DNA from 2 places in the Streptomyces sp. NPDC002467 genome. Region 1 is predicted to be linked to the other one. Evidence: riboswitches for the same ligand, from Rfam matches in the RefSeq annotation. Region 1 holds a riboswitch; the other holds the start of a gene.

Region 1 (5,720 bases):
CGACCCAGGACGAGGGCCAGTCGCGGCGCCGACCGACCGGGGCCCCGACATCGGTCACCCCTGACCGCCCACGCGGCAAGGCCCCGCGTGACCGCCGCCCCGGCATCCCGGCCCGAACGGACAGCGCCCCCTTCAGAACGCCGGCCGCTCCGGGTCCAGCGTGGCGCGGCCCTCCGTGGGGGACGAGGCTTCCGCGAAGCGGCGTTGGGGGATGCGGCCCGCGCGGTGGGCGAGGCGGCCGGCCGAGACCGCGTCGCGCATGGCCGCCGCCATCAAGGCGGGGGACTGGGCGCGGGTGACGGCCGAGGCGAGCATGACCGCGTCGCAGCCGAGTTCCATGGCGAGGGCCACGTCCGAGGCCGTGCCGGCGCCGGCGTCGAGGATGACCGGGACGCCCGCCCGTTCGGTGATCAGCTCGAAGTTGTGCGGGTTGCGGATGCCCATGCCCGAGCCGATCGGGGAGCCGAGCGGCATGATCGCCGCGCAGCCCACGTCCTCCAGCTTGCGGGCCAGCACCGGGTCGTCGTTGGTGTACGGGAGGACGGTGAAGCCCTCGTCGACCAGGATCTCGGCCGCGTCGAGGAGTTCGACCCCGTCCGGGAGGAGGGTCCGCTCGTCCGCGACGACCTCCAGCTTGATCCAGTCCGTGCCCAGCGCCTCCCGGGCGAGGCGCGCCGTCAGGACGGCCTCGCCCGCCGTGAAGCAGCCCGCCGTGTTGGGGAGGACCGCGATGCCGAGCTTGGTGAGGACGGAGAGGACGGATCCCTGGACCGTCGGGTCCAGGCGGCGCATCGCGACGGTCGTGAGTTCCGTGCCGGAGGCGACGAGTGCGCGCTCCAGGACGTCCAGGCTCGGGGCCCCGCCCGTGCCCATGATCAGGCGGGAGGAGAAGGTCCGGCCGCCGAGGGTGAAGAGGTCGTCCGCCATCTCGCTCAGCCTCCCTGGACCGCGGTGAGGATTTCGACCCGGTCGCCTTCGCCCAGCGCCGTGGCCGGCCACTGGCCGCGCGGGACGACGGTCTCGTTGAGCGCGGCAGCGACGCCGGAGGGGGCGGTGGTGAGGGTGGCGACCACCGAGTCGAGGGTGGTGCCGGCCGCGATCTCGCGCGGCTCGCCGTTGACGGAGATGGTCATGCGTAGGACTCCTGACGTGCGGCGGAGAACCGGCGGGGGGAGAAGGGGCGGGCGATCGGCGGGAGTTCGCCGGTGGTCAGCAGCTCCGCGAGTACGTCGCCGGTGAGGGGGGTGAGGAGGACCCCGTTGCGGTAGTGGCCGGTGGCCAGGTGCAGGCCCGGCAGCTCGGTCGGGCCGAGCAGCGGGGCGTTGTCGGGGGAGCCGGGGCGCAGGCCGGCCCTGGTCTCGACGAGGGGGAGTTCGGTGATGCCGGGTACCAGTTCGTGGGCGTCGCGGAGGAGTTCGTAGACCCCGCCGGCGGTGACGGTGGTGTCCCAGCCGAGTTCCTCGCTGGTGGCGCCGAGGACGAGTTCCCCGTTCTCGCGCGGCACCAGGTAGACGTGGCTGCCGCGTACGACGGCCCGCACGGTCCGGGAGAGGAACGGCGCGTACGCCGGTGGTACGGCGAGCCGCAGGACCTGGCCCTTGACGGGCCGGACGGGTACGGCCGCCTCCGGCGGTACGCCGGGCAGCTTGCAGCTGAGGGAGCCGGCGGCCAGGACCACCTGGTTCGCGCGCAGCTCCGTACCGTCGTCGAGCACGGCGCCGGCCGCGCGGTCGGCGGTGACCAGGAGCCGTTCCGCGTTGGCCCGGTGGATGATCACCCCGGCCCGCTCGCAGGCGGCCAGCAGGGCGGCCGCGAGCCGGCGCGGGTCGACCTGGTGGTCGCCGTCCACGCGCAGGCCGCCGCGGACGCCGGGGGCGAGCATGGGCTCCAGGCGGCGGCACTCGCGGCCGGTGAGCCACTCCGACTCCAGGCCGCAGCGGCGCTGCAGGGCGTGGAGTTCCCGCAGGTGGAGGCGGTCGTCGGAGTCGAGGGCGACGGCGAGGGTGCCGCAGGCGCGGTAGCCGATGTCCATGCCGCCGCTGGCTTCGGCGAGCTCGGCGGCGAACCGCGGATAGCGCTCGGCGGAGGCGAGGCCGAGGCCGAGCAGGGACTCCTCGCCGTAGTGGAGTTCGGTGACCGGGGCGAGCATCCCGGCCGCGACCTGGGCGGCGCCGCCGCCGGGGGCGGGGTCGGCGAGTACGGTGCGCAGGCCGCGCTCGGCGGCCCGCCAGGCGGTGACCAGGCCGATGATGCCGCCGCCGATGACGAGGACGTCGGATCCGGCTCCGGATCCCGTACCGGGTCCGGTTCCGGATCCCGCTTCGGGTTCTGTTCGATTCCGAGATGAAAACATGGGCGTCCAGCCCCTCCCTTCGCCGGCATGACCCGGATCAGGTTCGTACGGTCGGAGGCCGTCCAGCCTCCCTCTCAGCCCGGTGCGCCGGACTCCCGCGATAGGTACGGTGGCCAGACTAACCCGGCCGTCGACGGCGGGTAAGGCGGCACCTATTCCTGACGGAGCGTCAGATGATTAGGGTGGCCGGGTGAGTGAGCAGACGGAGAACAATCAGAGCGGCGTCGTGATCGTCGGCGCCGGAATGGCCGGTGTGCAGACCGCGGTGGCCCTGCGGGAGCAGGGCTACGCCGGCCCCGTGACCCTGCTGGGCGCCGAACCGCACCAGCCCTACGACCGGCCCCCGCTCTCCAAGGCGGTCCTGCTCGGCAAGGCCGAGGACTCCGCCTTCGACGTGGACTTCGAGGGGCTCGGCATCGAGCTCAGGCTCGGCACCGAGGTCACCGGGCTGCGGGCCGGCGAGCGGGAACTGGACACCGAGGCCGGTCCGGTCCCGTACGAGGTCCTCGTGCTGGCCACCGGAGCCGAACCGCTGACCCTGCCGGGGACCGAGGGCGTTCCCGGCGTACACCTGCTGCGCACCCTCGACGACGCGGCCCGGCTGCGGCCGGTCCTGGCCGAGGCCCCCTCGGTCGTGGTCGTCGGGGCGGGCTGGATCGGCGCCGAGTTCGCCACCGCGGCCCGGGAGGCGGGCTGCGCGGTGACGGTGGTCGAGGCCGCCGAGCGGGTGCTGGCGGGGGCGCTGCCCGAGGAGGTCGCCGCGCCGATGGGGCGCTGGTACGCGGAGGCGGGCGCCGAACTGGTCACCGGCGCGAAGGTCGCCGGGGTCGAGGCCGGGCGGGTGCTGCTGGCGGACGGCCGCGAGCTGCCGGCCGGGGCGGTGGTGGTGGGCATCGGCGCCCGCCCCGCCACCGGATGGCTGGCCGGGACCGGGGTGGAGCTCGGGCCGGACGGGTCGGTCACCGCGGACGAGCACCTGCGTACCTCCCTGCCGGGGGTCTACGCGGTCGGCGACTGCGCGTCGTTCCCCTCGGGGCGGTACGGGGCGCGGCTGCTGGTGCACCACTGGGACAACGCGCTGCAGGGGCCGCGGGCGGTCGCGGCGAACATCCTGGCGGGGGGTGGGGAACCGGGTGAGGTGTACGACCCGGTCCCGTACTTCTGGTCCGAGCAGTTCGGGCGCTTCGTGCAGTACGCCGGGCACCACGGCGGGGCGGACGAGCTGCTGTGGCGGGGGGACCCGGCCGGTGAGGCCTGGTCGGTGTGCTGGCTGAAGGGCGGGGCGCTGGTCGCGGTGCTCGCGGTGGGGAGGCCGCGGGACCTCGCGCAGGGGCGGCGGCTGATCGAGACGGGGGTGCCGGTGGACCCCGCGAAGGTCTCCGACCCCGGGGTCGCGCTGAAGTCGGCGGTCGTCGCGTAGCCGTGTGACCGGTGGGGCGGGGTGGGGGTGCCGCTGCGCGGAGCAGCTCCCCGCCCCGCCCTTTCTCCGTTTCCCGGGGCTCCGCCCCGGACCGCGATCCTCGAACGCCGGACGGGCTGGAAATGCCGGGGGCTACCCGGACGGGGTGGGTCAGGTACCGGCGGCGGAGTCGAGATGGCAGGCTTGGGGTGTGACCGAGATTGACGCAAAGATCGATGCCCTAGTCCCCTCCTGGCTGTACCTCCCCGACATCGCGGAGATGCTCGACATCGAGGTGACCCGGGTCCGCCAGATGGTCAAGGAAGGTCAGCTGGTCGCCGTGCGCCGCGGCGAGAACCGCTCCCTCCAGGTGCCCGCGCCGTTCATCGACGGCGACAAGGTCGTCAAGGGCCTGGTCGGCCTGCTGACGGTGCTCCGCGACGACGGCTTCTCCGACGAGGAGATCCTGGAGTGGATGTTCACTCCGGACCCGACCCTGCCCGGCACCCCCGCGCAGGCGCTGAGCGAGAATCGCGGCACGGAGGTCAAGCGCCGGGCTCAGGCGCTCGCCCTCTGAGTCGTTCCGACTGATCCATCTGTTCCACCGCGGTGTGCGGGCCGTCCGTGCCCGTGCACCGCGCTCCACCACGGGGGGTACACCCATGCAGCAGCTGTCCGACGCCCGGCTCTACCTGTGCACGGACGCCCGGAAGAAGCAGGGTGACCTCCCCGAGTTCCTGGACGCCGTGCTCGCCGGAGGCGTGGACATCGTCCAGCTCCGGGACAAGGGCATGGAGGCCGGGGAGGAGCTGGAGCACCTCCGGGTGTTCGCCGAGGCCGCCCGCCGGCACGGCAAGCTCCTCGCCGTGAACGACCGCGCCGACGTCGCCCACGCCATCGGCTCCGACGTCCTGCACCTGGGCCAGGGCGACATCCCCGTCCCCGCCGCCCGCGCCATCCTCGGCGAGGGCGTGCTGATCGGCCGTTCCTGCCACGCGGAGTCCGAGGTCGACGCGGCCGTCGCCGAGCCGGGCGTGGACTACTTCTGCACCGGCCCGTGCTGGCCCACCCCCACCAAGCCCGGCCGCTACGCCCCCGGCCTCGGGCTCGTCCGGTACGCGGCCTCGCTGGAGCAGGACCGGCCCTGGTTCGCCATCGGCGGCATCGACGCCTCGAACCTGGACGAGGTCCTGGACGCCGGAGCCACCCGCGTGGTGGTCGTCCGCGCCGTCACCGAGGCCTCCGACCCGGGTGCGGCCGCCGCCGAGCTGGCCAAGCGCGTAAGGGCCCGCATCGGCCAATAGCCCCGACGAGGTGTCCAAAAAGGTGTCCAAAAGACGGACACCACTTCGGGCTGCGCCACGCCGCGTCTAACCTGCCCGTATGGCCTTTGGTACCGCTTCCACCTGGTCGGACCGTGCACACACGGTCCGGGACCTCCTCGCGTCCGGGCGCTCCTACTCCTTCGAGTTCTGGGCGCCGAAGACCGAGAAGGGCGAACGCAACCTCTGGAACGCGCTGCGCCGGATCGAGGCGGTATCCCCGAGCTTCGTCTCCGTGACGTACGGAGCCGGCGGCTCCACCCGCGGCGGCACCGTCCGCGCCACCGAGCAGATCGCCTCGGACACCACCCTGACCCCCGTCGCGCACCTCACCGCGGTCGACCACTCGGTCGCCGAGCTGCGCCACGTCATCGGCCAGTTCGCCGACGCCGGCATCCGGAACATGCTCGTCCTGCGCGGAGACCCGCCGGGTGACCCCATGGGCGAGTGGGTGGCGCATCCCGAGGGCGTGCACTACGCCGCCGACCTCGTCCGACTCGTCAAGGAGTCCGGGGACTTCTGCGTGGGCGTCGCGGCCTTCCCCGAGATGCACCCGCGTTCGGCCGACTGGGACACGGACATCCGGCACTTCGTGGACAAGTGCCGCGCCGGCGCCGACTACGCCATCACGCAGATGTTCTTCGAC
Region 2 (5,720 bases), on a different contig from region 1:
GTGGACTTCCCGCTTCCGCTCGGCCCCAGCACGCACACCGTCTCGTGCTCGGCGACCTTCAGATCGACGGCGTCCACGACCGCGCGCTCACCGAAGCGGACCGACACCCCTTCCAGCTGAAGCAGTGTCATCAGAACTCTCCGGAGGTCTTGTCGGGGCGCAGCCGCTCCAGCACCAGCAGGGAAACCGCGCACACCAGCATCAGGATCGTGCTCAGGGCCATCGCCTGCCCGTAGTTCAGTTCCCCCGCCCGGCCCAGCAGCCGCGCCACGGCCACCGGCAGCGTCGGGTGGTCCGGCCGCGCGATGAACACGGTCGCGCCGAACTCCCCCAGCGAGACCGCGAAGGCGAACCCGGCCGCGATCAGCAGCGCCCTGCGCACCAGCGGCAGGTCCACCTCCCGCCACGCCCGCAGGGGCGACGCGCCGAGCACCGCGGCCGCTTCCCGGAGCCGCCCGTCGACCGCGCGCAGCACGGGCAGCATGGTCCGTACGACGAAGGGCACGCCGACGAGGGCCTGCGCGAGCGGCACCAGGATCCAGGAGGTCCGCAGGTCCAGCGGCGGCTCGTCCAGGGTGATGAGGAAACCGAAGCCCACCGTCACGGCGGACACCCCGAGGGGCACCATCAGCAGCGCGTCGAAGCCGCGTACGAAGCGTCCCCCGCGCCGGGTCAGCGCCGCGGCCGCGAGCCCCCCGATGACGAGGGCGATGGCGGTGGCGGCGAGCGCGTACTGGAGGGAGTTCCAGACCGCCTCCAGCGGCGCGACCAGGAACGTCCCGCCGCCGGGGTTCCCGAGCGCGCGGTAGAAGCCGAACCCGTACCCGCCGGGAGCGTCGAAGGAGCGTTCCACCAGCACCGCGAGCGGCGCCACGATCAGCAACGCCACCGTCAGCAGCACCCCGCCGAGCAGGGACCGCTGCGCCCAGCCGCGCGGCCGGTGCGCGGTCCGGGCCGGATCGACGAGCCGCAGCGCGGTCTCCCGCTTGCGCACCGTCCAGGCGTGGATGCCGAGGATCGCGGCGAGCGCGGCGAACTGCACCATGGTCAGCACGGCGGCCGTGGACAGGTCCAGGAGCTGCGCGGTCTGCCGGTAGACCTCCACTTCCAGCGTGGAGTACGAGGGGCCGCCGAGGATCAGCACGACGCCGAAGGAGCTGAAGGTGAACAGGAACACCATCAGCGCGGCGGCGGCCACCGCGGGGGCCAGGGCGGGCAGCGTCACCCGCCGCCAGGCGGCGAAGCGCCCGGCGCCGAGCACCCTGGCGGCTTCCTCCTGCCTCGGGTCCAGCTGGGCCCAGAGCCCGCCGACGGTGCGTACGACGACGGCGTAGTTGAAGAAGACGTGCGCGAGGAGGATGGCCCAGACGGTGGTGTCGAGCCGGACCCCCACCAATTCGTCCAGCAGCCCGCCCCGGCCGACCAGTGCGAGGAAGGCGGTGCCGACGACCACGGTGGGCAGCACGAAGGGGATGGTCACCAGGGCCCGCAGCAGCTGCTTGCCGGGGAACTCGAAGCGCGCGAAGACGTAGGCCGCCGGGAGCGCGATCACCAGGGTGAGCGCGGTGGAGGCGAGGGCCTGCCACGTGGTGAACCAGAGCACGCCGGCGATGTCGGGCCGGGTGATCACCTCGGTGATCCGGCCGAACTGCCAGCCGGTGTCGGTCTTCAGGCCGCGCCCGAGGATCGCGGCGACGGGGTAGGCGAAGAACAGCCCGAAGAAGGCCAGGGGCACGATCATCAGCGCGAGCCGCACGGCCGTGGCCCGCCCGGACTCGCGCACGGGATGGCGTACGCCCCCCGCCGGGACCGGCGCGGCGCCCCCCGCCGCCGCGACCGCTCCCTCGGTACCGCTTACTTCACGACGAGCGCGGTCCATGCCGAGACCCACTGCTCACGGTTCTTGGCGATGGTCTCCGGGGCCACGTTCTCGGGCTTCTCGACCACCACGCCGTGCTTGGTGAACAGCTCCGGCAGGGAAGCGTCCTTCGTCACGGGGTTCACGAACATCTGGAGCGGCATGTCCTCCTGGAACTTCTTGCCGATCAGGAAGTCCACGAGCGCCTTGCCGCCCTCGGTGTTCTTCGCGCCCTTGAGCAGGCCCGCGAACTCGACCTGGCGGAAGCAGGTGCCGGTGGCGACGCCCGTCGGGGCCTCGGCCGGCTGCGGCTCCCCGTACAGCACCTCGACCGGCGGGCTGGAGGCGTAGGAGACGACCAGCGGGCGGTCGCCCTTGGCCTTCTTGCCGCCCGCGGAGCCGGAGAAGCGCTCGTTGTAGGCCTGCTCCCAGCCGTCGACGACCTCGACGCCGTTGGCCTTCAGCTTGCTCCAGTAGTCCTTCCAGCCGTCCTCGCCGTACTTGCCGACGGAGGCGAGCAGGAAGCCGAGGCCGGGCGACGAGGTCGCGGCGTTCTCGGTGACCAGCAGGTTCTTGTACTCCGGCTTGACCAGGTCGTCCAGGGTCTGCGGCGGGGCGATCTTCTTGTCGGCGAAGTAGGCCTTGTCGTAGTTGACGCAGATGTCGCCGGTGTCGATCGGGGTGACCCGGTGCTGCTTGTCGAGCACGTACTCGGGCTTCACGCCGGCCAGGCCCTTGGCCTCGTACGGGGTGAAGATGCCGTTGTCGAGGGCGCGCGAGAGCAGGGTGTTGTCCACGCCGAAGAAGACGTCGCCGCGCGGGGAGCCCTTGGTGAGGATCTCCTGGTTCAGCGCGGCGCCCGCGTCCCCGGACTTCAGCACCTTGACCGTGTAGCCGCTCTGCTGCTCGAACTCCTTGAGGACCGCCTCGGTCACGTTGAAGGAGTCGTGCGTGACGAGCGTGACGGTCTTGGACTTGGGGCTCTCGGTCCCGCCCGCGCTCTTGTCCTTGGCGTCGCCGCCGCCGCAGGCACTGAGCGTGGTGACGCCCAGCGCGGCCGCGAGCGCGACGCCCGCGATCTTCTTGGTGGTGCTCACTGGTGATTCCTCCTGGGATGTCCAGGAGAAGACGCGGCCCTGCCCGGCGCTCTGTGGGAGCGGACGCCGGGCAGGGCGCAACAGCTTGAGTGGTGACCGAACTTCCTACCCCGAATGACCGGGGCGAGGTTCAGAGGGTCTGCGGATGACGGATACCGCACTCTCAGCGCTGTGGCGCTCCCCTGTCGGAATATGAAATTGGTTCGGCCACAGGGTACCCCGTGGCCGAACATGATCGATCAGGACCGGAATCTAGCGCTCCGAGGCGGCGAGCTGCCCACACGCGCCGTCGATCTCCTGGCCGCGGGTGTCCCGTACGGTCACCGGCACGCCGTGGCGGGCGATCGCGTCGACGAAGGCCCTCTCGTCCTCGGGCCGCGAGGCGGTCCACTTGGAGCCGGGCGTCGGGTTCAGCGGGATCAGGTTGACGTGGACGCGCTTGCCCTTGAGCAGCCGGCCCAGGAGGTCACCGCGCCAGGCCTGGTCGTTGATGTCGCGGATCAGCGCGTACTCGATCGAGATGCGACGGCCGGACTTCTCGGCGTACTCCCAGGCGGCGTCGAGGACCTCGCGGACCTTCCAGCGGGTGTTCACCGGGACCAGCGTGTCGCGCAGCTCGTCGTCGGGCGCGTGCAGCGAGACGGCGAGGCGGCACTTGAAGCCCTCGTCGGCGAAGCGCAGCATGGCCGGGACCAGGCCGACGGTGGAGACGGTGATCCCGCGCTGGGACAGGCCCAGGCCGTCGGGCTCGGGGTCGGTGAGCCGGCGGATGGCACCGACGACGCGCTTGTAGTTCGCGAGGGGCTCGCCCATGCCCATGAAGACGATGTTGGACAGTCGGGCGGGGCCGCCCGGGACCTCGCCGTCGCGCAGGGCGCGCATGCCGTCGACGATCTGGTGCACGATCTCGGCGGTGGACAGGTTGCGGTCCAGACCGGCCTGGCCGGTGGCGCAGAACGGGCAGTTCATGCCGCAGCCGGCCTGCGACGAGATGCACATGGTGACCCGGTCGGGGTAGCGCATCAGCACGGACTCGACGAGCGTGCCGTCGTGCAGCTTCCACAGGGTCTTGCGGGTGGTGTCGTCGTCGCAGGAGATGTGGCGGACGACGTTCATCAGCTCGGGCAGCAGCTCCTGCTGGAGCTTCTCGCGCGACGCGGCCGGGATGTCGGTCCACTCGGCCGGGTCGTGCGCGTACCGGGCGAAGTAGTGCTGGGAGAGCTGCTTGGCCCGGAAGGGCTTCTCGCCGATCGCGGCGACCGCCTCGCGGCGCTCCTCCGGCGTGAGGTCGGCGAGGTGCCGGGGAGGCTTCTTCGCTCCGCGCGGTGCGACGAAGGTGAGCTCTCCCGGAACAGGGCGGGCCATGGCAGGTACTCCTTGTAAGACGAAAGGCGCGCCGCAGAAGCAGCGCGCCTTTCTAGAGTAACCGCCCGGCGTCCTACGACGCCTTTTCCCAGGTCAGCCCGTACCCACGAAGGCCGCCAGCAGCAGCCACACCACCGGGGCGGTGGGCAGCAGCGAGTCGAGGCGGTCCATGATCCCGCCGTGCCCCGGGAGCAGGGTGCCCATGTCCTTGATGCCGAGGTCCCGCTTGATCATCGACTCGCCGAGGTCGCCCAGCGTGGCGCTGACCGCGACCGCGAGCCCCAGCAGCAGGCCCTGCCACCAGGCACCGCCGTCGATCAGGAACTCCATGCACAGGGCGCCCGCCGCCATGGCGAAGGCCACGGCTCCGAAGAGCCCCTCGCGGGTCTTGCCGGGGCTGATGCGCGGCGCGAGCTTCGTCTTGCCGAAGCGCCAGCCCACCGCGTAGGCCCCGGTGTCGCTGACCACGGTCAGCACGAGGAAGGTCACCACGCGCTGCGGACCGTCGTCGGCGGTGAGCAGCATCGTGACGAAGGTGGCGAGGAACGGTACGTAGAACGCCGCGAAGACTCCCGCGGTGACGTCCTTGAGGTAGTCCTCGGGCGGCTCGGTCATCCGCCACACCAGCACCGCGAGGGCGGTCAGGGCCATCGCGACCCAGGCTCCCTCGGCGCCGCGGACGTACCCGGCGATGACCATGGCCGCGCCGCCCACCGCGAGCGGGACGAGAGGGGCCTTGATGCCCTTCTTCTCCTGCAGCCGGGAGGTGAGCTCCCACAGACCCACGACGACCGCGACGACGACGACGCCGACGAAGACCGCCTTGACGATGAAGAGCGAAGCGAAGATCACCGCGCCGAGGCCGACGCCGACCCCTATGGCGGCGCGCAGGTCCCGCCCCGCACGCTTCTTCTGCGGCGGGGGCGGGGGGTCCTGCGGTGCCTGCGAAGGCGGGGGCGGGGGGCTGGGCATGGGCTCCTGCGGCGGCGTCTCGTCGCGGAAGAGGGGGCCGCCGTCCGGGGCGGCCCCCCGATCGCGTGCTTCCCGGTCGTCGAAGTCACGGCCGGCGGCATCGGGCACGATGGGCATGGGCCGAGTGTGCGGGCCCACCAGCGCATCGTATGCGGGACCCGCCGGAACCGGCTCCGGCTGCCAGGAAGAGTCGTTCATCAGACTTCGAGCAGCTCGGATTCCTTGTGCTTCAGGAGCTCGTCCACCTGCGCGACGTACTTCGCGGTGGTGTCGTCGAGCTCCTTCTCCGCGCGGCGCACCTCGTCCTCGCCGGCTTCCTTGTCCTTGACGAGCTTGTCAAGGGCGTCCTTCGCCTTGCGGCGGACGGCGCGGATCGAGACCTTGGAGTCCTCGGCCTTGGTACGCGCGACCTTGATGTACTCCTTGCG

What was found. A riboswitch is a leader RNA that binds a small molecule or an ion and turns the genes downstream of it on or off. The one in region 1 is predicted to bind thiamine pyrophosphate.
Region 2: it holds a riboswitch for thiamine pyrophosphate, as region 1 does, so the genes downstream of both, ACFYYJ_RS24795 (thiamine ABC transporter substrate binding subunit) here and thiO (glycine oxidase ThiO) in region 1, are expected to answer to the same signal.

The regions. Positions count from the first base shown of each region.
Region 1 is NZ_JBIARJ010000010.1:219,032-224,751, reverse strand. Features, by position in the region: gene ACFYYJ_RS22235 (thiazole synthase) at 133-927, opposite strand; gene thiS (sulfur carrier protein ThiS) at 933-1,133, opposite strand; gene thiO (glycine oxidase ThiO) at 1,130-2,353, opposite strand; TPP riboswitch at 2,351-2,462, opposite strand; gene ACFYYJ_RS22220 (NAD(P)/FAD-dependent oxidoreductase) at 2,544-3,773, shown strand; gene ACFYYJ_RS22215 (Rv2175c family DNA-binding protein) at 3,964-4,329, shown strand; gene thiE (thiamine phosphate synthase) at 4,415-5,056, shown strand; gene metF (methylenetetrahydrofolate reductase [NAD(P)H]) at 5,136-5,720, shown strand, end outside.
Region 2 is NZ_JBIARJ010000012.1:155,211-160,930, reverse strand. Features, by position in the region: gene ACFYYJ_RS24805 (ABC transporter ATP-binding protein) at 1-131, opposite strand, end outside; gene ACFYYJ_RS24800 (ABC transporter permease) at 131-1,741, opposite strand; gene ACFYYJ_RS24795 (thiamine ABC transporter substrate binding subunit) at 1,855-2,955, opposite strand; TPP riboswitch at 3,040-3,149, opposite strand; gene rlmN (23S rRNA (adenine(2503)-C(2))-methyltransferase RlmN) at 3,208-4,320, opposite strand; gene ACFYYJ_RS24785 (phosphatidate cytidylyltransferase) at 4,414-5,490, opposite strand; gene frr (ribosome recycling factor) at 5,490-5,720, opposite strand, start outside.